3 regions of the Bradyrhizobium sp. T-1 genome follow, and region 3 is predicted to be linked to each of the others. Evidence: predicted binding sites of a transcription regulator. Region 3 holds the regulator's gene; each other region holds the start of a gene.
What was found. The regulator HrcA, encoded in region 3, represses chaperone genes, less so after heat shock. The targets are predictions, from matches to a motif close to GTTAGCACTCNCNNNNNGNGAGTGCTAAC.
Positions count from the first base shown of each region.

Region 1: a site for HrcA is predicted at 8,001-8,029, ahead of ACWAT4_RS15780 (co-chaperone GroES). Genes of this name have one in related genera too.
Region 2: a site for HrcA is predicted at 7,554-7,582, ahead of groES (co-chaperone GroES). Genes of this name have one in related genera too.

Region 1 is NZ_CM132115.1:3,304,233-3,313,782, forward strand. It holds gene ACWAT4_RS15750 (slipin family protein) at 1-14, shown strand, start outside; gene ACWAT4_RS15755 (autotransporter outer membrane beta-barrel domain-containing protein) at 50-3,469, opposite strand; gene ACWAT4_RS15760 (helix-turn-helix transcriptional regulator) at 3,718-4,680, shown strand; gene lepB (signal peptidase I) at 4,834-5,580, shown strand; gene ACWAT4_RS15770 (GIY-YIG nuclease family protein) at 5,668-5,919, opposite strand; gene groL (chaperonin GroEL) at 5,957-7,597, opposite strand; gene ACWAT4_RS15780 (co-chaperone GroES) at 7,644-7,958, opposite strand; gene ACWAT4_RS15785 (usg protein) at 8,339-8,626, shown strand; gene ACWAT4_RS15790 (cupin domain-containing protein) at 8,815-9,366, shown strand.
Region 2 is NZ_CM132115.1:1,682,993-1,692,542, forward strand. It holds gene rpoH (RNA polymerase sigma factor RpoH) at 1-610, opposite strand, end outside; gene ACWAT4_RS08150 (Hsp20 family protein) at 764-1,216, opposite strand; gene ACWAT4_RS08155 (hypothetical protein) at 1,519-1,728, shown strand; gene ACWAT4_RS08160 (hypothetical protein) at 1,738-1,923, shown strand; gene ACWAT4_RS08165 (hypothetical protein) at 2,226-2,444, shown strand; one part of gene ACWAT4_RS08170 (IS3 family transposase) at 2,862-3,150, shown strand; one part of gene ACWAT4_RS08170 (IS3 family transposase) at 3,150-4,030, shown strand; gene tnpA (IS66-like element accessory protein TnpA) at 4,625-5,026, shown strand; gene tnpB (IS66 family insertion sequence element accessory protein TnpB) at 5,050-5,370, shown strand; gene tnpC (IS66 family transposase) at 5,425-7,077, shown strand; gene groES (co-chaperone GroES) at 7,698-8,012, shown strand; gene groL (chaperonin GroEL) at 8,058-9,550, shown strand, end outside.
Region 3 is NZ_CM132115.1:175,452-185,001, reverse strand. It holds gene hemW (radical SAM family heme chaperone HemW) at 1-685, opposite strand, end outside; gene rdgB (RdgB/HAM1 family non-canonical purine NTP pyrophosphatase) at 702-1,337, opposite strand; gene rph (ribonuclease PH) at 1,349-2,062, opposite strand; gene hrcA (heat-inducible transcriptional repressor HrcA) at 2,244-3,332, shown strand; gene grpE (nucleotide exchange factor GrpE) at 3,432-4,037, shown strand; gene pncA (bifunctional nicotinamidase/pyrazinamidase) at 4,098-4,820, opposite strand; gene ACWAT4_RS00835 (hypothetical protein) at 5,090-6,028, opposite strand; gene dnaK (molecular chaperone DnaK) at 6,426-8,327, shown strand; gene dnaJ (molecular chaperone DnaJ) at 8,573-9,550, shown strand, end outside.

The DNA.
Region 1 (9,550 bases), 3.1 Mb from region 3:
CCGAGAGCGCGTAAACAGAAGGGCCGCCCACGGGCGGCCCTTCACGCTTCTACCAGCCGTAGCGCAGCGTCGCCGTTCCGGAGTAGGCGTTGCCGCGACCGAACAGCTCGGCATCGGCCTTCGCAGCGAGCGAGAAGCCGCGTGCGAAGCGCAATTCGCTGCCGAGCGAGACGAGTGCCGCATCGCGAACCGGTGCAGCGCCGGTCACGGTGAGCTCCGTTCCCGGCAGCACCTGGAAGGCTGCCGTTGACGTGATCCGGTCGGAGTAATCGTGCAGCCAGGCTGCGCGGCCGCGCAGGATCAGCTCGGCGCCGCCGTCCAGCAGGAAGCGGCTGTCGAAACGCGATCCGAGCTCGCTGCGAACCTGCGTCGAGGTTTGTGCCGCGTAGGCGAGGGCAAAGCCGCCGGCACCGGCGACGCCGGTCTCGGTGTAGGCGGGCGTGTGAAAGCTCTGGGCCTGTCCGGCGACATAGGGCGTGATGCCGAAATTCATCAGCGCGATGCGATAACCGGCCTCGATGCGGCCGCCGTAGTTTTGCGCCTTGAAGCTGGCGTCCAGCCGATCGAAGGCGCCCGGCAGCATCACGGTGCGATTTGTGCTGAGGTCGTGCCAGCCATAGACGGCTGCCGCCGACACGTAACCATTGCCGAGCTGCGTCGAGGAATAGAGCCCGGCCTGGAACGTCTCGCCGCGGCCCGAGCCGAGCGTGTCCACACCCCAATTGGTGAAGCCGCCCGAGATCGCGGCGCCGATGACGGTGTTCGCGGAGACGCGATAGTCGACACCGGCCGCGCCGCCGCCATTGCGTGCGTCGAGCGCATGGCTGCCGATCACCGTGTCGGCGCTGCGCCTGGCCTGCGCGCCATAGGCCGCAGCCCAGGTGCCCCAGCGTCGCTCGACCGTGTCGAGCGCCGACGCCATGCCCATGGCGTTGTTGGCGGCCGCAACTGCCAGCGGAAGCGCGGGCTCCGATGCATAGCCAATCGCGCGCGGCCGTGCTGGTCCTTCGCCGAGCTGGGTTTCCAGGAACGGATCCAGCATCATGTTGAGGAATGAATCCGTCAGGCGAAATCCTGCGGCCGGTGCACCGGTCGCGACTTCGCCGGAGATCTGATCGAGGCCGTTTCCGAGCGACGTGCCGTTCAGGCCGAACAGCGGGATAAATTGCGCTGGCAGCCCGTTGCCGGCGTTGAAATAATTGTTCAGCGACGTCGCCACGGCGGACTGGTTTGTGGTCAGGGCTGTGCTGATGCTGCCGCCGCCACCACCTCCGGTCCCGCCGCCACCACCTCCGCCGCCTCCGGTCCCGCCACCTCCGCCTCCGCCGCCACCACCACCGGTGCCGCCAAGCGTCGCGATGAGGTCGAGCTTCGCATCGGTTGCGTTATAGGACAGGCTGGCCGTGAAGCCCGATGGCAGCCCGATCGTGTTCAGGGTCGCAAACGTGCCGGAGCGTCCGCCCGACGAGAGCAGCGTATAGGATTTCGCAACATAGTTGCCCGGCATGAAGGTCGCCTGCACGGTGCCCGCCAGGCTGGCCGTGCCACTCACGGACGTCTTGTCGGAAGTCGCAGGGGTGACGTCGACCATATAGACGCCGCTGCTCGTCTGGATGAAATTGCCGGTGAGGTTCGTGGTCATCACCGTTCCGGCACCGCCGGGCGCATAGCTGCCCTTGTTGGTGAAACTGTTGCCGGTGCCGACCGCGACCAGCGTGCCGGAATTGAGCAGGCCCGTGCTCTGGTTGGTGAGACTGTTGGTGCCGCCGCCGAGATCGACCTGACCGGTGATCGTGCCGAGATTGCTCACGGTCTCGTTGCCGGTTCCGCCGAGCACGGCGTAGCCGTTGACGCCGGTGAGCGTCGAGATGTTGCCGGTCGCCGAATTGGTCAGGCTGTTGGCGGAGCCGCCGGAGAACGCGACACCGGTGCTGCCGACGACGCTGGCGTTGGTGGTCGCGAGGATCGCGCCCGTGCCGGCGGTGCTCGCGCTGATGCCGAAGGAGCCAGCCCTGATCGCGCCGTTCGCGGTGATGACGGTGTTGTAGTTGTTCGCGGCGTTGCCGATCGTGGAGACGACGCCCATCGTGTCGGCGTAGATCTTGCCGGAGATGATGTTGATGCTGCCGGTGGCTCCCGTCAGGTTCGATGCGACGATACCGCTGCCGCCGACCGATTGAGCGACGCCGGGACCGCCGGGGCCACCGATCTGGCCGCCCGTCATGGCGACGTTGACGCTGAAGGCGCCAAGCGCGGCCGCGCGCAGGCCGTCGCCGCCGCTCTGGATCGTGCCTGATGTCATGACGATATTCGTGTAGCCGCCGGTGGCGCCCGCGGTCACGCCGCGGCCGTTGATGTTGGTGCCGGCGTTGATGTCGGCGTTGACATTGACGGTGACCGAGCCGGTTCCCGTGCTCGTCGCGCTGACGCCGATGGCGTCGTTGACCAGTGCCGTGACGGGAGCGTTGACGTTGACGGTGACGTTGCCTCTGCCGGCATGGTTCGCGACAACGGCGCCCTGGTTGATGGCGACCGGAGCCGTGGTGACGACGACAGCTCCGTTGACGTCGACCTTGATGTTACCGAGGCCCGAAGTGTTGGTGTTCCCCGCAAAGATGCCGGTGTATTTCGCAAAGATCTGGCCCGACGTGACGGACACGTCGCCGAAGGCGCCGGCGCTCTGCGCAAAAATGCCGATGTTGCCGGCGGGCGCCGCCGCCGACGCCCCGAGCGAACCGCCGGTCATGTTGACCGTGACGCCGCCATTGAGGTTCGAGTGGGCTTCGATTGCGGCGGTGTTTCCGCTCACCGTCCCGCCGGTCATGTTGATGGTGGTCAGGCCGTTGACGCCGAAGGCCGCGATCGCGCCGAAGAACACGCCGGCGCCGGTCACGTCATTGGCGATGTTCAGCGTGGTGACGCCGCTGCCTGTGGTTTGCGTATAGATGCCGGACCCAAAGCCAGAGGAGATCTTGCCGGTGCCGTTGAAGGTGATGTCGCCCGCGGCGTTGGCGATGTAGAGTCCGATATTGTTGCTGCCGCCGGCCACCGTTCCCGAGCCGCCATAGGTGATCGCACCGCCATTGCCGTCGAGTTGCAGGGCACCGGTCGTCACGCCGGCAAGGGGGACGCTGACCGCGCCGTTGTTGGTCATGTAGATGGTGTGCGGTGTCGTGCCTGCCGCCTTCAACTCGAACCCCGCGCCGGCGACGATGACCCCGGAGCCGAGCCCGGTCGGAATGGTGCCGACGAGGTTGGCATCGAATGACTGGATGCGATCGTCGGTATTGGTATTGGCGCTGGATGTGTTGGTGGTGTTCGTCGTGGCGGTGTCGGACGCGCAGTTGATGGTGACCGTCGTCGTGCCATTGGCGACGCAGGCCATGGCCTGCGTCATGCCGAGGAACGGGACGGTCAGAAGCGTCGAAGAGGCCAGCAGCGAGGATCGATACGCAGACAGGAGTTTCACGTCTCACCCAGAATTAGCAAGTGAATCAAGTCACTTGGCCAATTTGCATGGGCTGCCGGGGCTGTCTTGTTCTGGACTAGACTGGATTTGGACTAGGGCCGCCTCGTGCCGATTTGGCCGGCTTGTCGCCTTTCTGCCACGGGACGGGGCGCTCTCGGGGGCATGAAGGCGAGGGGAGATTATTGCTTGAACCCTTTTGCCGCGGGCCGGACAAATGTGAGGGCTTGAATGGGCGATCGGGGCTAGGTTTGACGATCCAGAAATTTGCGGTTTCGACGGATGGGCATTCAACCCATCACGACGAGGAGGCGCGCTTCAGGCTCTGGCAGGAGACCTATTGCGGGCGGATCGACGACCTCAAGAGGTTGTCGAGCGATCCCTTCACCGGCCACTGGAGCTTTACCCGCATCGGTGATTTCGGCATGTGCCGGTTTCGCGGCACGCCACATGCGGGGCAGCGCGAAACCCAGCAGATCGCGACGTCAGGCGACGAGAAGCTCAGCATCGGCTTCAACCTCGCAAAGACCACGCATCGGTTTTTCCAGCGCGGCAGAGAGACCGTCGTGCCGGACTCGCAACCGCTGCTCTATCGTGCCGACGAGGCCTACGGCTATGTCGGCGCCAGCGATTATGTCGTGATGGCGTTTCCCCGGCGCATGCTCGGTGCGCTCGGTGCCCGCGCCGAGGCGCTCGTCGGCCGTTCGCTCGACGGGGAGCTGCCGGCGCTGCGGCATCTTCGCCGCTATCTCTGCCTGCTGGACGAGCCCGATATGGCGACCGACGATCCGGCGCTGGCCGATCACGTGCTCGACACGGTCGAGGATCTGGTGGTGCTGGCACTCGGCGCCTCCGGCGATGCGCAAGTGATGGCGCAGATGCGCGGCATGCGCTCGGCGCGCCATGCCGAGATCACTGCGTTGATCGCAAGAGGCTTTGCCGATCCCGCCTTCTCGGTGCAGCGCCTTGCCACGACGATCGGCGTGTCGCCGGGCTATATCCAGAAGCTGCTGCACGAGAGCGGGCAAAGCTTCACCGAGCGCGTGCTTGAGCTCAGGCTGGCCAAGGCCCGCGCCATGCTGGCAGACCGGCGCAACGACGCCCTCAAGGTCAGCGACATCGCGCTCGCCTGCGGCTTCAGCGACATCTCCTATTTCAACCGCAGCTTCCGCCGCCGCTTCGGCAGCGCGCCGAACGATTTTCGGAGCCGCTGACCGACTTGCACGGGATGCATCCGGCGACTGCCGCCGCGGAGACGGGTTGAACGTAGGCCGACAACCGGACGACCAAGTCATGCAGGTCCGGGATTGCGCGCGCCCACAGGTTGCGCAATCCTGTGGCGGCGATAGTCTCCGGCGGGGCAGGCGATGACCACTCTTGAGAGCACCATCCGGCCGCGGGCCAAATCCAGCGAATGGAGAGCGATCGTCATCCTGATCCTGCTGGTCCCCGTGCTGTGGTCGCCGCTGATCCTGTTTCGCTACGTGCTGTTTCAGCCGTTCAACATTCCGTCCGGCTCGATGATGCCGACGCTCGTCGTCGGTGACTACGTCTTCGCTGCCAAATACACCTATGGTTACGGCCGCTATTCTTTTCCCTTTGCGCCGTCATTCATCTCCGGCCGTTTCCGTGCCGCCGATCCCGCCTACGGCGACGTCGTCATATTCCGCTCGCCGAGGGACACGAAGACCGATTACGTCAAGCGCGTCGTGGGCCTGCCCGGCGATCGCATCCAGATGCGGCAGGGGCAGCTCTTCCTCAACGACAAGCCGGTCACGCGCGTCGCGCTGAAGGACGTGTCCGCGAGCGCCGCCTGCGGCGGCGAGGTCGGTGCAAGGGCCAAGCGCTGGCGCGAGACCATGCCGAATGGGGCGAGCTATATCACCTATGACTGTGTCGACAACGGCTTTGCCGACAACACCGAAGTCTACACCGTACCTCCAGGCCACTTCTTTGCGATGGGCGACAACCGCGACAACTCGACCGACAGCCGCTTCATGTCTGTGATGGGCTTCATCCCGATGGACAATCTCGTCGGCAAGGTGACGCGGATCTTCTGGTCGCTCGACTCCAGAGGCGGTCTGCGCCCGGACCGGATGGGGAAGGTGGGGTGAGGGCGCCCGTGGTCCCGGGCCCGTCTGTCCTGCCGTCATTCCGGGGCGGCGCGAAGCGCCGAGCCCGGAATGCATCGATCTGCAAGCTTAGACCGTGATTTGTGGATATAAATCGATCCACTGCGGATTCTGCTTCTCAATGAGCCGGATCTTCCAATCGCGGCGCCATTTTTTGAGTTCCTTCTCGCGGGTGATGGCGGTCACCGGATCATCGTAGATCTCGTACCAGGCCAGTTTGTCGACGGAATATTTCTTACTGAAGCGCTCCGCGCCGCCCCGGAATGACGAGAGAAGAATACTGCCATAGAGTGCATCGTTGAATAACAAAAACCCCGGCATCGCTGCCGGGGTTTCGTAGTTCTTGAGGTGGTTGGACTTAGAAGTCCATGCCGCCCATGCCGCCGCCCGGGGGCATCGCGGGACCTGCGCCGCCCTTCTTGGGCAGCTCGGCGACCATGGCTTCCGTGGTGATCAGCAGCGCCGCAACCGAAGCTGCGTTCTGGATCGCGGTGCGGACCACCTTGGTCGGGTCGATGATGCCCTTCTTGACGAGGTCGGCATATTCGCCGGTCTGGGAGTCGAAGCCGTAAGCGTAGGCCTTGTTCTCCAGGATCTTGCCGACGATCACCGAGCCGTCTTCACCGGCGTTGATCGCGATCTGGCGAGCGGGAGCCGACAGAGCCTTGCGAACGATCTCGACGCCGGTCTTCTGGTCGTCGTTCTTGGTGCGCAGGCCCTTGAGCTGCTCGGAAGCACGGAGCAGGGCGACGCCGCCGCCCGGGACGATGCCTTCCTCGACAGCCGCGCGGGTCGCATGCATCGCGTCATCAACGCGATCCTTGCGCTCCTTCACCTCGACCTCGGTCGCGCCGCCGACGCGGATCACCGCGACGCCGCCAGCGAGCTTGGCGAGACGCTCCTGGAGCTTCTCGCGGTCGTAGTCCGAGGTGGTTTCCTCGATCTGCGCCTTGATCTGGGCCACGCGCGCCTCGATGTCGGCTTTCTTGCCGGCGCCGTTGACGATCGTGGTGTTCTCCTTGTCGATCATCACCTTCTTGGCGCGACCGAGCATGTTGAGCGTGACGTTCTCGAGCTTGATGCCGAGATCTTCCGAGATCGCCTGGCCGCCGGTCAGGATCGCGATGTCCTGCAGCATGGCCTTGCGGCGATCGCCGAAGCCCGGAGCCTTGACGGCCGCGACCTTCAGGCCGCCGCGGAGGCGGTTCACGACCAGGGTCGCGAGCGCTTCACCTTCGACGTCCTCGGCGACGATGACCAGCGGCTTGCCGGTCTGCACCACGGCCTCGAGCAGCGGCAGCAGCTCGTTCAGCGAGGAGAGCTTCTTCTCGTTGATGAGGATGTAGGCGTCGTCCATCTCAACGCGCATCTTGTCGGCGTTGGTGACGAAGTAGGGCGAGATGTAGCCGCGGTCGAACTGCATGCCCTCGACGACGTCGAGCTCGGTCTCGAGCGACTTGGCTTCCTCGACGGTGATGACACCCTCGTTGCCGACCTTCTTCATGGCGTCGGAGAGGAACTTGCCGATCTCCTGGTCGCCGTTGGCCGAGATGGTGCCGACCTGGGCGATTTCGTCGTTCGAGGTGACCTTCTTGGAGTTCTTCTGCAGGTCCGCAACGACGGCTTCGACCGCGAGGTCGATACCGCGCTTGAGGTCCATCGGGTTCATGCCGGCGGCAACCGACTTGGCGCCTTCCTTCACGATCGCCTGGGCGAGCACGGTGGCGGTGGTGGTGCCGTCGCCGGCCGCGTCAGCGGACTTGGAGGCGACTTCGCGCACCATCTGGGCGCCCATGTTCTCGAACTTGTCCTCGAGCTCGATCTCCTTGGCGACGGTGACGCCGTCCTTGGTGATGCGGGGAGCGCCGAACGACTTGTCGAGCACGACGTTGCGGCCCTTCGGACCGAGCGTGACCTTCACCGCGTTGGCGAGAACGTCGACGCCGCGCAGCATCTTGTCGCGCGCTTCAACCGAGAATTTGACTTCTTTGGCTGCCATCTGGATTTTTTCCTTGAGATGTATGACTGGAGGGAGAGGGGGGCGCTTAGGCCGCCTTCTTCTTGGAAGCGGGGACGTCGAGAACGCCCATGATGTCGCTTTCCTTCATGATCAGCAGATCCTGGCTGTCGATCTTGACTTCGGTGCCGGACCACTTGCCGAACAGCACGCGGTCGCCGACCTTGAGGTCGATCGGGATCAGCTTGCCGGCTTCGTCGCGGCCACCCGGGCCGACGGCGACGACTTCACCCTGGGAGGGCTTTTCCTTGGCAGTGTCGGGGATGATGATGCCGCCGGCGGTCTTCTCTTCTGCGTCGATGCGCTTGACCACGACGCGGTCGTGAAGCGGACGGAATTTCATGCAGCTCTCCTAAGCATTTGCACGAGTTGATGATTTCAACGTGTTAGCAATCTGTGCCAGCGAGTGCCAGCACAGGCCGAGCTGAGATAGGACAGGAATTTTGCGGGGGCAAGGGCTTCTAGCAGAAAATTCGGCACTCTGAAGGCCCAAGTGCCAAATCTCTTTACCATCGTTAACCGAATGGCCGGACCGTATTAGCACGGAGCCGGCACTGCTGCTAACGCATTGAATTTCAACAGCTTGTTAAACTTTTGGGCTTGAGATGGGTTGTCAGTTTGCGTCACATTTCTATCATGTGAGCGCATCGTCGCCGGGTGGCTCGTCAAGAAGCGTACCGGACCAAGCCACCCCCTGAATGCGCTCCTGCAAAGGAGGTTGGCATGGGACTGCGGGTTGGGGGCGTTTCCGAGGACTTCCGGAAACAGATGCTGGGCTACGGGCTGACGACCGCCCAAATTCTCTACCGGATGCCGGATCATCCCTCGCTGCTTCAGACCTATGTCTGGCAGAACTACGACATGTTTCCGAAATTCCCCGCGCTTACCGACTTCCTGGCGTTCTGGCAGGAAAAGCTCGACGGTCCGCTGCATTCGGTGACGGTGGCGCATTCGAAGCTCATCAAGCCGGCCGAACTCCGCGCCGTGGACGGTGTGTTCCGGTTGAATTGAGATAGAGCACCGGTTCTCGTAGCGAGCGCAGCTCTCGTAGGGGGGGGCAAGGGCGCCCGCACTTCGCGCGCCGTGCCCACGATCTCTTCGCGATCGGATCTGGCAATGGTGGGCACGCTTGGCTTTGCCCACCCTACGAGATCTGTTTCCGTGTTAGCCTCTCCCATAACAACATCGGGAGACGGCTCATGGCCAAGAAAACAAGCAAAAAAGCAAAATCGCGTAGCGCGGTCCAGACCGCGGCGAAGAAGCGGAGCGGCGCCAAGTCCGCCGCGCGATCCTCCGCACGCAAGGCGGTGAAGGCGAAGGCGCGCCCGACAACGGCAAAAACCTCGGCAAAAAAGCCGGCGCGCCCGAAGCAGCGCATCGCCATCAGCCATCACCGCGAGGAAGACTTCAAGGCCGACGGCCTGCGCGCTTACGCCAAATACCGCGACCTCGGCATCGCCGCTGCCAGTCACGGCCTCGCGCAAGCCCATGTGATCCGCCTGCAGGGCCCCTGCGATCCCGCCGAAGTCTCAAAACTGCACTTCCACGACGTCGACTTCCAGATGGTCTACGTGCTCAAGGGCTGGGTGAAGACCTACATGGACGGGCAGGGCGAGACCTTGATGCAGCAAGGCAGCGCCTGGACCCAGCCGCCCAAGATCAAGCACATGATTTTGGATTATTCGGATGATGTCGAACTGCTGGAGGTGATCCTGCCGGCGGAGTTTCGGACGGTGGAATTGAAGGCGTAGCTTGTCGTCATTCCGGGACGCGCGCAGCGCGAGTTACGGTGCGCAATTGCGCACCTGAGAATCCATCGAACGGCAATACGTGTGACGAAATGGATTCCGGGCTCGCGACTTCGTCGCGCCCCGGAATGACATTCCGCAATCTCTAAAATGCGCTCGATCCGGGAAACCGGGCAACTACCAGTCA
Region 2 (9,550 bases), 1.5 Mb from region 3:
CCAAACGATCCTGCCATTCCTGGGAAGTATCATCGTCGCATATCGAGATATTGAGGGAGGCGTCACCACGCAGTCGCCCATTCATCTCGATCACCTCCGACGGACTTACCTGTAAGTGTTCCGAGATGTAACTCACCTGGTCCGGATGCAGATCGCCATCCTCAAAAGCGGACAACCTGTTCTTGAGCTTTCTGAGATTGAAGAACAGTTTCTTTTGGGCAGCCGTGGTGCCCAACTTGACGAGTGACCAGGACCTCAAAATGTATTCCTGGACAGATGCCCTGATCCACCACATCGCATAGGTGGCCAGACGAAAGCCCCTCTCAGGTTCAAAGCGCTTAACGGCCTGCATCAATCCGAGATTTGCTTCCGAAACGAGATCAGCAATCGGCAGACCGTAGCGGCGATATTTCATCGCAATCTTTGCCGCCAGCCAGAGATGACTCGTCACCAGGTGATAAGCGGCCTCGCGATCGCCATGATCTCGCCAGCGCCTGGCGTAGCTGGCCTCCTCGGACGCTTCTAAGAACGGAAATTTTCGAATCTCCGTCAGGTATCGGGAGAGCCCTCCATCCGAGGAGACCGAGGGAAGTGCTGCCGTGCTCACCATGATGTTCGCTCCTTTCTTGCTGGCTGCATGCGTGTCATCGCGAGGAAGTCGCCGCCGTCTTGGCGGCCACTTTGCTCGCGAGAAATCCAAGGACGAGATCGAGTAACCGCGCGGTGATCCGCACGGGTGGACTGCGCCCGAGTGAAAGATCGATCAGGCGGCCTTCGCCTCGATCCGCCTGACATTGCCTTTGTTGACTTCGCCGATCGGGATGCGCCGCGGCTTCATCGCTTCCGGAATTTCGCGCAGAAGGTCGATGATAAGGAGGCCTTGCTCGAAGCGAGCACTCTCGACCTCGACATGGTCGGCCAGCGTGAATAGGCGCCGGAAGGAACGTGCCGAAATGCCGCGATGCAGGAAGTTCTTCGCTTCTTTCTCAGCCTTGCGGCCTTCGAGCGTCAGGACATTTTGCTCGACGGTGAGCGCGATCTCGTCCTGCGTGAATCCGGCCAGAGCCACCGAAATTCGGAAGCGGTTCTCGTCGAGACGCTCGATGTTGTAGGGGGGATAGCTCTCGTCGGCAGTCCGCTGGACCTCGTCGAGAACGTCCAAAAGGCGGTCGAAGCCGATGGTCGACCTCCAGAGGGGAGTCCAATCATACCTCATAGCCAAATCCTCCTGAGAGCAAGTTGGGTACGAGCAGGCACCGGACACCTGCCGGTGCCCGCCTTCAGTCCGGAGCCCATTTGGCGCCCCGGCACGCATCTCTGCGTGACCAAAAGAATCCTCAAGCCTGGAAAAAGTTCAAGAGGGCGGGGAAAAATTTTTGCTTGCCGCAACGGCGTGGCTAACCGGCCGTTGAGTGGCCGCGCGGAGTCTTGACGGTGGGCCGCCCACGCCTAAATTTTCGGCGCCAGGGGGCTTTTCCTCTTGCACAAGGAAAGCATGACGACCGTCAGGAGACGACGATGATCGATGAGAACCTTGCCCGCCTGCGGGCGTACCGCAACAACATTCGCCGCTACCAGCGGTTGCTCGCGACGCAAGCCTCGGACCTGGAGCGGGCCTTCATTGCAAAGCGGCTGGAGGAAGAACAGGCCGAAGCCGAAGCTCTTGTCAAAGCGACATTTCCCTTCAGTCTGCCGGCGCTTGGGCAATCGGCGGACGCAGCAGCGTAGAGGCGCGCCATGTCTGGGCTCGAAGCTTTCATTATCCGCGGGCACGAGAAAATCATCGATCACTATCGGCGCCTGCGCGATTCCGCTCCTTCCCGCGCTGAGCGGGAACGTTTCCAGGGGCGTATGGAGGAAGAAGAGGAAGCTTTGCGGAAGTTTCTCGAAGGGCGATCGCCCCAGGTACAACGCGCGGCATAGCCCTCTGCGGTCGCCACACTCGTCTCATGGAGACACGCGCTCGAGAGAAAGGTGGGAGAAGGTTTAATGATTGACAAAAAGCGCCGCCCAGCCTTTGCGGGTGCCGCAGGCCTTATCGCACACGCTAAGGCGGCGGCCCGCCATCTCGAAGACCTCTGCGCAGCTTGCACGAATGGCGACAAGGCTGCGGCACGAGCAGCGCTGCGCCAGGCGATTAGCGAGCTTGAGGTGGCGCGAGCCATGGTACGGACTGGACTTGAATGACGGGGAGCAACATCGTCTCATCTCACGATGAGGTTGTGATGACTACGAAGGTTCATGATGCGTTGACGGAGGCCCTTGATTGCGTGAAGGCAAGCGGACTAATCCGCAAGTACAGTCTTGTCTGGAGTGGTCGTAGCGAGGTGCCGCACATCACGATCTGGAAAGCGACCGATGCTTCAGATGAAGCTCTGCGCCACACTCTTGCGGAATCTCTTGCTGGTCTCGCAACCGAGTCGCAGGTTACCATTGAAGAGTAGGCGAATTTTGGTATTGAGGGGTCCCGAGTTCACCCTCGGGCCTTTGATGCAGGGTGACACTCTGTGAACCTCGCCCGAAGCAATGGTTTCAAACCTGGCCGACAGTTCAGGCTCGGCGAGTTCCATACGCTTGCCGGTCGATCCGCTGTATGACGCCGATCGAAGATATTCTGGAGCCTTCGCTCGGGCACCCGCTCTTGAAGATTGCCCACGCTGCTCTAGATCGCTTGCCGTCAAGGACCAATGACTTCGCGGTTCGAATTTGCGGCGCCATTTCTTTAAGACGACTTCCGCATTCGAAGCTCGTTAGCAGCTGAGGAAGAGAGAGGTAAGGGCCAACTGCTGCGCTCCGGCGAGGTGAACCTCCTCCGAATGAGTGGACACCTGTGGTAGGCTCATTGAGCCCGGAGGTGTCGAATGGAACGTCAACGTCGGTCGTTTACCGAGGAGTACAAGCGCCAGGCGGTCGAGCTGGTGATCTCGAGCGGTCGCTCGGTCACGTCGGTGGCCAAGGAGCTCGGTCTGCGCGACTCGGTGCTGCGGCGCTGGGTCGACCAGTTCCGGCAGCAGCCGGCATCGGCGGCGTGGCGCCCCACCACGCAGGCGACGCCGATGTCGGCGGACCAGGCTTCGGAGATCGCCCGTCTGCGCCAGGAGAACGAACGGCTGCGCATGGAGCGCGACATTTTAAAAAAGTCGATCGCGATCTTCGCCGGAACCCGAACATGAGCTTCCGTTTCATCGAAGACCACCGCGACAGCTATCCGGTACGGCTGATGTGTGCCGTGCTCGAGGTCTCGCCGGCCGGCTATTATGCCTGGCGCGATCGCCCGGTGGGCGAACGGACAAAATCCAATGCCGCGCTCCTGGCCGAGATCCAGCAGGTCCATCGCGACAGCAGCGGACGCTACGGCAGTCCTCGCGTTCATGCCGCTCTGCGGACACAGGGACGCGGTGCCAGCCGCGGCCGGATCGAACGGCTAATGCGTCGATATGGCATTCGAGCGATCATGGCGCGACCCCGTCGGGTTCGCACCACTGACAGCCGTCACGACCTGCCGATCGCGCCGAACCTGATCGCGCGCGACTTCACGGCGGATGCCCCGAACCGGGTCTGGCTCGCTGATATCACCTACATCCCGACCGCGGAGGGCTGGCTGTATCTGGCGGCCGTTATGGATCTGTTCAGCCGAAAGATCGTCGGCTGGGCCATGCGGGATCATATGCAAATCGAACTCGCATCTGCGGCGCTGACGATGGCAATCCGCCAGCAACGCCCGCAGGCCGGATTGATCCACCACTCCGATCGCGGCGTGCAATATGCCTCACACGCCTATCGCAACGCTCTCACCGGCGCCGGCATCACCGCATCGATGAGCCGCAAGGCCGATTGCTACGACAATGCCCCGATGGAAAGCTTCTTTCATACCTTGAAGACCGAGCTGGTCCATCATCGCGACTACAACACCCGCGCCGAGGCCCAGCGCGATATCTTCGCCTTCATCGAGGGCTTCTACAACCGAACCAGGCTCCATTCCGCCATCGGATATATCGCCCCGATCGAAATGGAGCTAAAAGCAGCTTAAGCCCGTCCACTTTTTCGGGGGAAGATCAAGGTTTGACCATGGCAATCCGTATAGAGACTGTCATTGAGTGTGGCCAAGGTAAGCTGCCACCGAGAGCTTATCTTGGAGTTGCAGCTGGCTCTCTTGACCAGGACGGTAGGACTGTGCTCACGGCCCGTGAAGGCTCGTTCGCAGCGTTGGAGGAGCAGGTGCGTGAGATAAAGGCGCAATTGGATGCTTGTCTTACCGAAGTAAAGGCTTGCTTGCCGCGTTGAGCCAGTACTTTAGGAATTCACGCGGATTTCGGAGGGTAGCGCGCCGGGCATGTAAGGCTGTCAGAGACGAATGATCTGAAGCCGTTAAAGGAAGTCGTCTCACTTCGGTGGCTGTAGTCCGCGAGATGTGATCCAGCCAGCTACTTCGGCTACCATTTCGTTTTCGCGAGCCTTTCGTAGAAGCTCTGCTTGATCCGGCCCTGGAGGAAGCTTTTTTGCTTCGTCTCTAATGCGTTTGGCTTCGTCGGCGAGCCGTCCTTCGGTATCCCTCCGCCAAAGGCCGCCTTGTTTGACGAACGCGATCGCTGCAGGTCCTAGGGGTAATCCTAGGAGAAGCGCTATGACGATTTCGAGGGCGGAGGTGATCACATCGGTCGAGCGGCGGCGCCGGTGGTCGCAGGATGAGAAGGAACGGCTAGTAGCAGCATCGCTCGAGCCCGGAGCCAATGTTTCCGAGGTGGCTCGCATGGCCGGCCTTCATGTGAGCCAGCTGTTCCGGTGGCGCAAAGAGCTTTGTAAGCAAGGTGAAGCGAGTATAGCGCCGTTCGTGCCGGTCGAGATTGGGCCGTCTGTGCCGCCGCGGGAGGTGGCCGAAGCGCCATTGACGACGACGGCGGCGCGTCGACGGAAGAGCCAGGGCATCATCGAGATCGATCTTGGTAGCGGGCACCGCATCCGGGTCGATGGCGACGTTGATGGAGACGCGCTACGTCGCGTTCTCGATGCTTTGGTACGCCGATGATCCCGGTTCCAACGGGCGCGCGAGTGTGGCTCGCGACGGGCTACACGGACATGCGCCGAGGCTTTCCGTCGTTGGCACTCCAAGTGCAGGAGGTGCTGCGCAAGGACCCGCTCAGCGGTCATCTGTTCGTCTTCCGCGGTCGCCGAAGCGATCTTGTGAAGGTGATCTGGCACGATGGCCAGGGAGCATGCCTGTTCACCAAGAGGCTCGAGAGAGGAAGGTTCATCTGGCCATCGGTTGCCGGCGAAGCAGTGACGATCTCGCCGGCGCAGATGAGCTACCTGTTGTCCGGAATCGATTGGCGCACCCCTCAAGAAACCCACCGTCCGACGCGGGTCGGATAGTCGTTTTACGGCTTGCTTCTTTGCTTCTGCTGCTTGATCTGATTCAATGGCTTCATGATGTCGAAGCCGGACGACCATCCATCGGATCTTGCGAGTGCCTTGGCGGCGCTGCAGGCCGAGCGTGAGGCGCGGCTGCAAGCCGAGGCAGTAGCTGCCAGTGCGCGGGCGGAGTTGTCGGCCAACGAGGCGCTGGTCGCGCATCTTGAGCTGCGGATCGAGAAGCTCAAGCGCGAACTGTACGGGCAGCGCTCCGAGCGCACGGCGCGGCTGATCGAGCAATTGGAATTGGAGCTCGAAGAACTCGTTACCACGGCGAGCGAGGACGAGCTTGCCGCTCAGGCCGCGGCGACGAAAACCCAGGCCGTGCGCGCCTTCACGCGTAAGCGGCCGGTACGCAAGCCGTGGCCGGACGACATCGAACGCGAGCGCATCGTCATCGAGGCCCCGACGAGCTGTGCATGCTGCGGCGGATCGCGCCTGGCGAAGCTGGGCGAGGATGTGACCGAGACGCTGGAGGAGATCCCGCGCCGGTTCAAGCTGATCGAGACGGTGCGGGAAAAGTTCACCTGCCGCGATTGCGAGAAGATCAGCCAGCCGCCGGCACCGTTCCATGCCACGCCGCGCGGCTTCATCGGTCCGCAATTGCTGGCGACGATCTTGTTCGACAAGTTCGGCATGCATATCCCGCTCAACCGCCAGAGTGTGCGCTTTAAGGCCGAGAGGATCGACCTGCCGCTGTCGACGCTGGCCGACCAGGTCGGCCACGGGACCTTCGCCGTCATGCCGCTCTTCCAGCTGATCGAGCGCCATGTGCTGTCGGCCGAGCGCCTTCATGGCGACGACACCACCATCCGCATCCTGGCCAAGAGCAAGTGCACGACCGGCCGGATCTGGACCTATGTGCGCGACGATCGGCCCTACGGTGGGCCTGCGCCGCCGGCGGCAGTCTATTACGCCTCGAGCGACCGACGGGGCGAGCATCCCCAGAAGCATCTGGCTGCCTTCACCGGCATCCTGCAGGCGGATTGCTACAACGGCTTCGAGCCTCTGTTCGACCCGCAGAGGAAGGTGCTGCCGATCACGCCGGCATTCTGCTTCGCCCACGCGCGGCGGGGCTTCTTCGAACTGGCCGACATCGAGAAAACCGCCCGGGACGGACAGAAAGGCAAACCGGTCTCCCCGATCGCGCTGGAGGCGGTCAGGCGTCTGGATGTGTTGTTCGAGATCGAGCGCGCCCTCAACGGCAGCAGTGCCGACGGGCGGTGTGCCGTGCGCCAGGAGAGAAGCAAGCCGCTTCTCGACGACATGCACGCCTGGCTGCTCCGCGAGCGAGAAACCCTATCGCGTTCCTCCGAGGTCCTGAAGCCCATGAACTACATGCTCAGGCGCTGGGACGACTTCGCCCGCTTCCTCGACGATGGCAGGATCTGTCTCAGTAATAACGCCGCTGAAAGAGCGTTGCGCGGCATCGCGTTGGGCAGGCGCAACTGGACCTTCGCCGGTAGCCTGCGCGGCGCCGACCGTGCCGCCATCATGCTGACGATGATCACGACCTGTCGTCTCAACGACGTCGATCCGAAAGCCTGGCTCGCCGACGTGCTCGCCCGCATCGCCGATCTTCCCGCATCGCGTCTGCACGAACTGCTGCCCTGGGAATGGAGGCTTCTGTGCCAAGCCGGCAAGCCCGACGATCAGCAAGCCGCCTGACCTTCACCCAACGCTATCATACAGCTCGCCACGCCCGCGCGCATGCGTCAATCAGGCGGCCTTCGTCGTATGCGTACGTCCTTCGAGGGTGACGGTTTGCTTAAAACGGCGGCGAATTTTCATGACACCACCTCGTGCTTACGGGTCCTAACCGTAGGGTTCGCACTTTCGGTTCTAGCACTTAGTGACCCGCGATCTGTTTCCAAGTCACCAGGCACCAATTTCGATCACCACCAACGACGCGTAGGTCCTGATGCCGGCCAGGTCATAGTCGCTTGCAGCGGCAATGCGCGAGGCGCTACCAGCAACGACACTCCCGGGACTAGCGTGATCCGGGACCATATGGGCAGCAGAGATCGCCCCGCACCGATTCGGACCGCCAACCAAGACAAGCGAAATTTCTCATTTAATAACAATATTTTACAAGGATTGTCGTGCGTCCGGTTGGGTCGCCGCGGCAAGCTGTTCAAGAGCGCATTGGCAGTCCTTTGTTGGGAGTGCCAAAAATTTTAGCCGCCCCTCTTGAATTGGATTTTTTCGGTTCCTAGGTCGTTTTTCCGCCGGGGGCTGGTTACCGGCCCCGGTTAAATGACATCGCTAGACTGTTAAGGAGGATGTGCATGCATTTCCGTCCGTTGCACGACCGTGTGCTCGTGCGCCGCATCGATGCCGAGGAGAAGACTGCCGGCGGCATCATCATTCCCGATACCGCAAAGGAGAAGCCGCAGGAAGGCGAGATCATCGCTGCTGGTCCGGGCGCGCGGAATGAGCAAGGTCAATTGGTCCCGCTCGATGTGAAGACCGGCGACCGGGTCTTGTTCGGCAAATGGTCGGGCACCGAGGTGAAAATCGATGGCCAGGATCTCCTGATCATGAAGGAGAGCGATCTCCTGGGCATCGTCGAACAAAGCGGCAAGTTGAAGAAGGCCGCCTGACCCCGCTGAAAAACTGACAGTCATAAAGGAAAGGAGATCTTGAACATGGCTGCCAAGGACGTGAAGTTTTCGACCGAGGCCCGCGAGCGCATGCTGCGGGGAGTGGATACACTGGCGAATGCGGTGAAGGTCACGCTCGGTCCCAAGGGACGCAACGTGGTGATCGAAAAGTCGTTCGGCGCACCACGCATCACCAAGGACGGCGTCACCGTCGCCAAGGAAATCGAGCTGGAAGACAAGTTCGAAAACATGGGCGCCCAGATGGTGCGCGAGGTGGCGTCCAAGACCAACGATCTGGCCGGCGACGGTACCACGACGGCCACCGTGCTGGCGCAGGCCATCGTCAAGGAAGGCACGAAATCGGTTGCCGCCGGCATGAATCCGATGGACCTCAAGCGCGGTATCGATCTCGCAGTGGAGGCAATTGTTAGCGACTTGAAGGCGCATGCCAAGAAGGTCACGTCCAATGACGAGATCGCGCAGATCGGGACGATCTCGGCCAATGGCGACACGGAGATCGGCCGTTTCCTTGCCGATGCAATGCAGAAGGTTGGCAACGAGGGCGTCATTACGGTCGAGGAGGCCAAAAGCCTCAATACCGAGCTCGAAGTGGTCGAAGGCATGCAGTTCGACCGCGGCTATGTATCGCCCTATTTCGTCACCAACGCCGAAAAGATGAAGGTCGAGCTCGAAGACCCCTATATCCTGATCCACGAGAAGAAACTGTCCGGGCTGCAAACCATGCTTCCTCTGCTGGAGGCTGTCGTGCAAACCGGCAAGCCGCTTTTGATCATCGCGGAGGACGTCGAGGGCGAAGCACTGGCAACGCTTGTCGTCAACAAGCTGCGCGGTGGCCTGAAGATCGCTGCGGTGAAGGCGCCGGGCTTCGGCGATCGCCGCAAGGCCATGCTCGAAGACATCGCCACACTTACCGGTGGTACCGCGATCTCCGAGGATCTCGGGATCAAGCTCGAGAATGTCACGCTCAACATGCTCGGGCGCGCCAAGAAAGTGGTCATCGACAAGGAGAACACCACCATTGTCGACGGGGCTGGTGCCAAGAAGGACATCGGAGCCCGCGTCGCCCAGATCAAGGGGCAGATCGAAGAAACCACCTCGGACTATGACCGCGAGAAGCTGCAGGAGCGGCTCGCGAAACTCGCTGGCGGCGTTGCGGTGATCCGCGTCGGCGGCGCCACCGAGGTCGAGGTCAAGGAGAAGAAGGACCGCGTTGACGACGCGCTCCATGCCACGCGCGCTGCAGTCGAGGAAGGCATCCTCCCCGGCGGTGGCGTCGCGCTGCTCCGCGCGCTCAAGGCGCTCGATGGCGTCAGGACGGCGAACGCGGACCAGAAGGCCGGCGTCGACATCGTGCGCCGGGCGATCCAGGTACCGGCGCGCCAGATTGTCCAGAACGCCGGCGAGGACGGCTCGCTAGTGGTCGGCAAGCTGCTTGAGAACGCCAGCTACAACTGGGGCTTCAATGCTGCGACTGGTGAATATCAGGATCTGGTCAAGGCCGGGGTGATTGACCCCGC
Region 3 (9,550 bases):
CTTCGTCCGGCGTTTTCAGTTTGCCGGCCTGGTGCAGGCCGAAGAACGGCGTGCCTTCCTCGATGGTCAGCTGATAGAGCGACAGATGCTCGGCGGCTTCATCGATGGCGAGACGCAGCTCATCGGCCCACATCGCCGGTGTCTGGTCGGGGCGGGCGTAGATCAGGTCGAACGAATAACGGTCGAACGAGCGGCGCGCGATGGCAACCGCATCGAGCGCCTCGCGCGCGCTATGCATGCGGCCCAAGGCTTTCAGCGAGGCATCGTCCAGCGCCTGCACGCCAAGCGAGACGCGGTTGACGCCGGCGGCGCGATAGCCGGCAAAGCGCGTGGCTTCGACGCTGGTCGGGTTTGCCTCCAGCGTCACCTCGACATCGCCTGCGACAGTCCAGTGCTTGCCGATCGCGTCGAGCACGGCGCCGACGGTTGCAGGCTGCATCAGCGATGGCGTGCCGCCGCCGAGAAAGATCGACGTGACCTCGCGGCCGGGCGAGCGCTGCGCGGTCGTTTCGATCTCGCGCGCGAAGGCGGAGGCAAAGCGCGCCTCGTCGATCGCGGCGTGGCGGACATGGCTGTTGAAGTCGCAATAGGGGCACTTCGACAGGCAGAACGGCCAGTGCACGTAGACGCCAAAGGCTGCAGACTCTTGTTTTGACGCGTTTTCCTGGCGCGAACCGGTGTCCACTTCGCTTGAAAACGCTTTAGCGCGGCTCAAGGCAGATCTCCGCCAGTTTCACGAATGCGCGGGCGCGATGCGACAGGCCAAGGCCAAGCGGCGGCAGGCCGTGCTTCTCGATGCTTTCCATCTCGCCGAAAGTGCGCTTGTGAGCGTCGGGCAAAAACATCGGATCGTAACCGAAGCCGGCGGTGCCGCGCGGCGGCCAGACCAGTGTGCCGTCGACACGCGCCTCGACCTCTTCGAGATGATGATCGGGCCAGGCGACGCAGAGCGCGGAGACGAAATGCGCTTTTCGGCGATCCGGCGTGGTGGCACCACGCTCCTGCAGCAGGCGCTCGATCTGCGCCATCGCCGCAGCGAAATCCTTGGAGGGGCCGGCCCAGCGCGCGCTGTAGATGCCGGGCGCGCCGTCGAGCGCATCGACCACGATACCGGAATCATCGGCGAAGGACGGAAGGCCGGTTGCCTGCGCCGCCGCGATCGCCTTGATCGCGGCATTGCTGCGGAAATCGTTGCCGGTCTCGTCCGGCTCGCCCAAGCCGAGCTCACCGGCCGACACCACCTCGATGCCGTGAGGCGCGAGCAGCTCCTTCATCTCGGCGAGCTTGCCGGGATTGTGGGTGGCGATGACGAGCTTTCCGGTGATTCGGCGGTGCATGGGCCTATTGACTACGCGACAGCCAGTTTCTGCAAGTCCACGAGCCGCGCGATGCCTTTCTGCGCCAGTGCCATCAGCGCCAGGAACTCGTCCTGTGTGAACGGCTCGCGCTCCGCGGTGCCCTGCACCTCGACGATGCGACCGTCGCCGGTCATGACGAAATTGGCGTCGGTCTCGGCTTCCGAATCCTCGGCATAGTCGAGATCCAGCACCGGCTTGCCCTGATAGATGCCGCAGGAGATCGCGGCGACGTTGTCGCGCATCACGTTGGCCTTGATCATGTTGCGCGCCTTCATCCAGGCGATGCAATCGGCGAGCGCGACCCAGGCGCCGGTGATCGAGGCGGTGCGGGTGCCGCCGTCGGCCTGGAGGACGTCGCAATCGACCGTGATCTGACGCTCACCGAGCGCTTCGAGATCGACGATGGTGCGAAGTGAGCGGCCGATCAGGCGCTGGATTTCGACGGTGCGGCCGCTTTGCTTGCCGGCCGCAGCTTCGCGGCGGGTGCGTTCCGAGGTCGCACGCGGCAGCATGCCGTATTCGGCAGTGACCCAGCCGCGGCCCTGGCCCTTGAGCCAGGGCGGCAGGCGTTCTTCCAGCGTGGCGGTGACCAGCACATGGGTGTCGCCGAATTTCACGAGGCAGGAGCCTTCCGCATATTTGACCACGCCACGCTCAAGCGTCACGGGGCGCAATTCGTCGGGCGCACGGCGGCTTGGCCGCATGGGAATCCTCCAAAACTCACGGAAAAGGGCTGTTCGCGGTGCTTGTAGGTGGGGTGAGGGTGAGCGGCAAGGGGGAACATCAAGGCCGCTTTCAGCCCCGGTTTTCCACCCCGCAAACGCCACGCTTGTCAGAACCGTCCCGGATGGACAAATTATGAGCATCTGAGAGGAGTTACCGTCTGTGGCCCATCACGATCCGATCCATCTGATCGCGCCGCGCGCAGGCCTCGCCCAGCTCAACGAGCGTTCCCGCGACATCTTTCGTCAAATTGTCGAAAGCTATCTGGCGACCGGCGAGCCGGTCGGCTCGCGCAACATCTCGCGCCTGATCGCGATGCCGCTGTCCCCGGCTTCGGTCCGCAATGTCATGGCCGATCTGGAACAGCTCGGCCTGATCTATGCCCCCCATACCTCAGCCGGCCGGCTTCCGACGGAACTTGGCCTGCGTTTCTTCGTCGACGCCCTGATGCAGGTCGGCGACCTCAACGAGGCCGAGCGGCAGTCGATCCAGAGCCAGCTCGCCACCGTCGGCCATGCGCAATCGGTCGAGGCGGCGCTGGACCAGGCGCTGACGCGGCTGTCGGGCCTGACCCGCGCCGCCGCCGTGGTGCTGACGCCAAAGTCCAATGCGCGGCTGAAGCACATCGAATTCGTCCGGTTGGAACCCGAGAAGGCGCTGGTCATCCTGGTCGGCGAGGATGGCCAGGTCGAAAACCGCGTGCTGACGCTGCCGCCGGGAGTTCCCTCGTCCGCCATTACGGAAGCCGGCAATTTCCTCAATGCGCGGATTCGCGGCCGGACGCTCGCCGAGGCGCGGCTCGAGCTGGAAACCGCGCTCGGCGAGGCCCGCGCCGAGCTCGACCAACTGGCGCAAAAGGTCATCTCGGCCGGGATTGCGAGCTGGTCCGGCGGCGAGAACGAGGACCGTCAGCTCATCGTTCGCGGCCACGCCAATCTGCTGGAAGATCTGCACGCGCTGGAGGATTTGGAGCGCGTTCGCCTGCTGTTCGACGATCTCGAGACGAAACGTGGCGTGATCGACCTGCTGGGGCGCGCCGAAACTGCCGAAGGCGTGCGGATCTTCATCGGCAGCGAGAACAAGCTGTTTTCGCTGTCGGGCTCCTCCACCATCATCTCGCCCTATCGGGATGCCGCCGGCCGTATCGTCGGCGTCTTGGGTGTAATCGGGCCGACACGGCTGAATTATGCCCGTGTGATCCCGACCGTGGACTACGCCGCCCGCATCGTCAGCCGCCTGTTGGGGGGCTGACCGGCATTTGAGCCGATCACGGGCGCTTGATTTTCAGCGCCCGAAGCACGATATCCGGGCCAGAAAACCTCCCCTTGAGACGAGTTTGAGAAGCAGCCGATGACCGATCCAACCCGGCAACCCGAAGACACGGCCGCGCCGACCGGCGAGCCCGTGGTGTCGAAACCCTACATCATGCCCGACGATCCCGAGCCCGGCTCGGTCGAGCTGCTGCAGAAGGAAGCCGCCGAAGCGCGCGACCGCATGCTGCGGACGCTGGCCGAGATGGAGAACTTGCGCAAGCGCACCGCGAAGGAAGTCGCTGACTCCAAGCTCTACGGCGTCACCGGCTTTGCCCGCGACGTGCTCGACATCGCCGACAATCTTCAGCGCGCGCTCGATGCCGTTCCGGCCGACGCTCGTGCCGCCGCCGATCCCGGCCTGACTGCTCTGATCGAGGGCGTCGAGCTCACCGAGCGCTCGCTGCTCAACGCGCTGGAAAAGCACGGCGTGAAGAAGTTCGATCCGCAGGGCCAGAAGTTCGACCCGAACTTCCAGCAGGCGATGTACGAAGTGCCCGATGCGTCGGTGCCTGCAGGCACCGTCGTGCAGGTCATGCAGGCCGGCTACACCATCGGCGAGCGCGTGCTGCGCCCGGCGCTGGTCGGTGTCGCCAAGGGCGGTGCAAAGCCCGCGCCCGCGGCCAACAACAACGAAGCGAACTGAGCTTTGGCGTCATTCCGGGTTCGGCTCTGCGAGCCGCCCCGGAATGACTGCGCAAGAGTCTTACGCGCTGACCGCGATATCCGCAGACTGAATCCGCTTCACGCCGGCCTTGGCCATGTCGGCCCAGGCCTTTGCGAGCGAGCCCTGATTGTCGATGCCGCGGCAGGCGTCTTCCACGACATAGACCTCAAAGCCCGCCTTGCGGGCATCGAGCGCGGTCCAGGCGACGCAGAAGTCGGTGGCGAGACCCGCAACGAAGACGCGCTTGATCTTGCGTCCTTTGAGATAGCCGGCAAGTCCCGTCGACGTCTTGCCGTCGGCTTCGAGAAACGCCGAATAGCTGTCGACGTCCTTGTGAAAACCCTTGCGGATGATGAGCTCGGCCTGCGGGATCGAAAGGTCCTTCGAGAGCGAGGCGCCGTCGGTGCCCTGCACGCAATGGTCGGGCCACAGCACCTGCTTGCCGTAAGGCAGGTCGATCGTTTCAAACGGCTTCTTGCCTGAGTGCACTGACGCGAACGAGACGTGGCCGGGCGTGTGCCAGTCCTGCGTCATCACCACGTTCGAGAACGCCTTCGCCATCTTGTTGATCACGGGCACGACCTGCTCGCCTTCCTTCACCGCGAGGCTGCCGCCCGGCAGAAAGCAGTTCTGCACGTCGATCACGAGCAATGCGGATGTGTCGTCCGGTTTGATCGAAGCCGCTGCGAAAAGCGCCGATGGAGCGAAGCTCGCGAGCGCCGTGGTCCCCAGGGCCGCCAAGATTTGTCGTCGATCGAGCATTGTCCGCCTCCCTCCAGGATAGTCTCAAGTTGATCCAATGGAGGGAAGCCTAGTTCCGTTCGTGTACGAACGAAAGCCTGAAAATGCAGCCGGGTTTGGTGAGAGGTTGGGCTGCCAATTTCTCGTCGTCCGGCGAAGGCCGGGACCCATACGCCGCAGCAATGGTTTTGCGAGGCTTCGGAGTTACCAGTTCGTCCTGCAACCACTCCCTGTGATTATGGGTCCCGGCCTTCGCCGGGACAACACCGAGTTTGCTGGACGAGCGCGCCTTAGCCCTTCGGCTGGATGCCGTCGCGCACGGCGCGGAAACGGGTGAAGGCGTCCGACCATTGGTCGCGTGGCGCGCTGGCGATGATGCGCAGCGAGGTGCCGCCGCCGAAGCGGATCCACTGCACCACCGTCACCGCGGTCTTGTCCTTGCCGCTGATGCCGTCGATCCGGGTCTCAAAGCCCGGCTGGCCGTTGATACGGATCGGCTCGGACATGGTGACGCGGGACTCGCGCACGCCGGGGATTTGCATCGCAGCTTCCTGGGCGAAGCGGGCGCGGTCGTCGGTCTGCTGCGGGGTCGCGCCGATCAGGCCGAGGATCATGAACGGCTTCGATTCGTAGCCCGAGCTCTCGTTGCCGTCGGCCAGGATGATGCTCGCGCCCGGCACCAGCGTACGGACGTCCTTGAAGCCAGCCAGATCGGTGATCTTGAACGGCAACAGCCCGATCTGCTCGTCCGCCGACACCTCCTTGCGGATGGTGGCGGTCGCAAACATCTGCCGCACCGCCTCGTCGGTGTAGATCTTCGAGGCGTTCTCGGGGACCTGCACCGCGACATAGCCGGAGAAGCCGGTGCCCGGCACGATCATCGAATAGCGCTTCACCGGCGCGTCGCCGGCTTTGCCGCTTTCGGTGGTAAAATAGGCAAGGCCCGCGGGTGTCTCGATCTTGTCCGGCTTGATGCCGTTGGCGCCGGCTGGATTGGTGTTGAAGGCACTGACGACCTCGTTATAGGCCGCCGGCGGCAGCTCGGTGATCAGCACCTTGACGCTGCCGTCCTCGTTCTCGAAGCCCGGGAAGGTCTTGGCCTTGCTGAGGCCGACCAGCGGCACCATGCCGAGGCGCAGGCCGGGCGGGTAGACGGCGTCGGCCGCAAGCGCCGGAAAGGCGGAGACAACGAGAAGAGCGAGCGCGGCGAGGGGGCGGGTCAGCTTCATGGGCACTCTGTTTGGTTCACATTGAGGCCGTTCGATGGTCGTCCACCGGGCCGCTTTGTCGCGCGAAGCAGCCCCTTGACGAGGCTGTCCGGCCGGTCAGCCTTTTAACGGGTTTGCCGCGCCGGCAACAGGGTGGGCCGGATCACGTTGGTCGGACGGGCAGATAGCCGAACCTGTTAATAAATCCTCACCCGCAAGTACGGTGAAGCCCGGATAGGATCTTCCAAAACCCAATGTTTTCACGGCCGAAACTTGCGTTCGGTCCTTGCGGCCCCCTCCCCCCCTCCTATATGAGCCTCAATCATCGCAATATCGCGGATGTTTGATCTTAGGGGGTTTCGGTTCGGGTGCCTTCTGGGCCCAGCCAACCTGCCGCAAAAAGAAGGATATCAGGACCATGGGAAAGGTCATTGGGATCGACCTCGGCACCACGAATTCGTGCGTCGCCGTGATGGATGGCAAGAACGCCAAAGTTATCGAGAATTCCGAAGGCATGCGCACGACGCCTTCGATCGTCGCCGTGACGGACGACGGTGAGCGCCTCGTCGGCCAGCCCGCCAAGCGCCAGGCCGTGACCAATCCAGAGCGTACGTTCTTCGCAGTGAAGCGCCTCATCGGCCGCCGCTACGACGACCCGATGGTCGAGAAGGACAAGAAGCTCGTTCCGTACAAGATCGTGAAGGCTTCCAACGGCGACGCCTGGGTCGAGGCCGACGGCCAGACCTATTCGCCCTCGCAGGTCTCCGCTTTCATCCTGCAGAAGATGAAGGAGACCGCGGAAGCCCATCTCGGCCAGAAGGTCGACCAGGCGGTCATCACCGTTCCCGCCTACTTCAACGACGCCCAGCGCCAGGCCACCAAGGACGCCGGCAAGATCGCGGGCCTCGAAGTGCTGCGCATCATCAACGAGCCGACTGCGGCGGCGCTCGCCTATGGTCTGGACAAGACCAAGACCGGCACGATCGCCGTGTACGATCTCGGCGGCGGCACGTTCGATATTTCCATTCTCGAAATCGGCGACGGCGTGTTCGAGGTGAAGTCGACCAACGGCGACACCTTCCTCGGCGGCGAAGATTTCGACATGCGCCTCGTCGGCTATCTCGCCGATGAATTCCAGAAGGAGCAGGGCATCAACCTGCGCAACGACAAGCTCGCGTTGCAGCGCCTGAAGGAAGCCGCTGAAAAGGCCAAGATCGAGCTGTCGTCGACGACGCAGACCGAGATCAACCTGCCCTTCATCACCGCGGACCAGACCGGCCCGAAGCATCTGACGATGAAGCTCACCCGCGCCAAGTTCGAGGCGCTGGTCGACGACCTCGTGCAGAAAACGGTCGAGCCCTGCCGCAAGGCGCTGAAGGATGCCGGCGTCACCGCCGGTGAGATCGGTGAAGTCGTTCTGGTCGGCGGCATGTCGCGCATGCCGAAGGTCCAGGAAGTCGTGAAGCAGCTGTTCGGCAAGGAGCCGCACAAGGGCGTCAATCCGGACGAAGTCGTGGCGATCGGTGCCGCGATCCAGGCCGGCGTGCTCCAGGGCGACGTCAAGGACGTGCTGCTGCTCGACGTGACCCCGCTGTCGCTGGGCATCGAGACGCTGGGCGGCGTGTTCACCCGCATCATCGACCGCAACACCACGATCCCGACCAAGAAGAGCCAGGTGTTCTCGACCGCCGAGGACAATCAGAACGCGGTCACCATCCGCGTCTTCCAGGGCGAGCGTGAAATGGCGGCCGACAACAAGATGCTCGGCCAGTTCGACCTGATGGGCATTCCGCCGGCTCCGCGCGGCATGCCGCAGATCGAGGTGACCTTCGACATCGACGCCAACGGCATCGTCAACGTCTCGGCCAAGGACAAGGCGACTGCGAAGGAGCAGCAGATCCGAATCCAGGCCTCCGGCGGTCTGTCGGAAGCCGACATCGACAAGATGGTCAAGGACGCCGAGGCCAATGCCGCGGCCGACAAGCAGCGCCGCGAGGCGGTCGATGCCAAGAACCATGCCGACGCGCTGGTGCACTCCACCGAGAAGGCGCTGGCCGAGCACGGTTCGAAGGTCGCCGAGACCGAGCGCCGCGCCATCGAGGACGCCGTCAGCGACCTCAAGGAAGCGCTGAAGGGCACCGATGCCGAGGCGATCAAGGCCAAGACCAACACGCTGGCCCAGGCCTCGATGAAGCTCGGCGAAGCCATGTACAAGCAGCAGGCCGAGGCCGATGCGGCCAAGGACGCTGCGAAGGACGACGTCGTCGATGCGGAATTCACCGAAGTCGACGACGACAAGAACAACAAGAAGTCCGCATAAGCCCCAAGAGGGTCATGATGCGGACGGCTTGGACCCCACACGCTTCTACAGCCTCCCCCTTCCGGGGGGAGGCTTTCGTGTCGGGCTCGATGGGCGGCGCGCCCGTTACGATCAATCAATTCCCAGCCGTTATGCTCAACGCTGCCATGCAGCCCTCTGCCGTGACGCGGAAGGCTGCCTATATCGTCGCGTGGCGACGTTGTTTCGCTCCGACTTGAATCGCGATCGGATAGACCGAGTCAGACATGTCCACGTCCACCAAGCGCTGCTACTACGAAACCCTCGAAGTCGAACGCACGGCCGACGAGGGCAAGCTGAAATCGTCGTTCCGCAAGCTGGCGATGAAATTCCATCCTGACCGCAATCCCGGGGACGACAGCAGCGAGGTCAAGTTCAAGGAAATCAACGAGGCCTACGAGGTCCTGAAAGACAAGGACAAACGCGCGGCCTATGACCGCTTCGGCCATGCCGCCTTCGAGCAGGGCGGTCCCGGCGGCGGCGCCGGTTTCGGCGCGGGCTTCGCCTCTTCCTTCTCCGACATTTTCGAGGACCTGTTCGGCATGGCCGGGCAGCGCGGCCGCGGCGGCCGCGAGCGTGGCGCCGACCTGCGCTACAACATGGAAATCACCCTCGAGGAGGCCTTTGGCGGCAAGACCGCGCAGATCGAGATTCCCGTCTCGGTCACCTGCGAGGCCTGCTCGGGCATCGGCGCGAAGGCCGGCACCAAGCCGAAGACCTGCTCCCACTGCGGCGGCGCCGGCCGCGTGCGACAGTCGCAGGGCTTCTTCACCCTCGAGCGCACCTGTCCCGGTTGCCAGGGCCGCGGCCAGATGATCGAGGACGCCTGCCCGTCCTGCTCGGGCCAGGGCCGCGTCACGCGAGAGCGCACGTTGTCGGTCAATATTCCGCAAGGCGTCGAGGACGGCACCCGGATCCGGCTTGCCGGCGAAGGCGAGGCCGGGGTGCGCGGCGGCCCGCCCGGCGACCTCTACATCTTCCTGTCGCTGGCCCAGCACCAGTTCTTCCAGCGCGACGGTGCCGACCTGCATTGCCGCGTGCCGATCTCGATGGTGACCGCGGCGCTCGGCGGCGAGTTCGAAGTGCCGACCATCGACAAGGGCAAGGCCAAGGTGAAGGTCCCCGCCGGAACCCAGTCCGCCCGCCGGTTCCGCATTGCATCAAAGGGTATGCCGGTGCTGCGCTCGCGCCAGATGGGCGACATG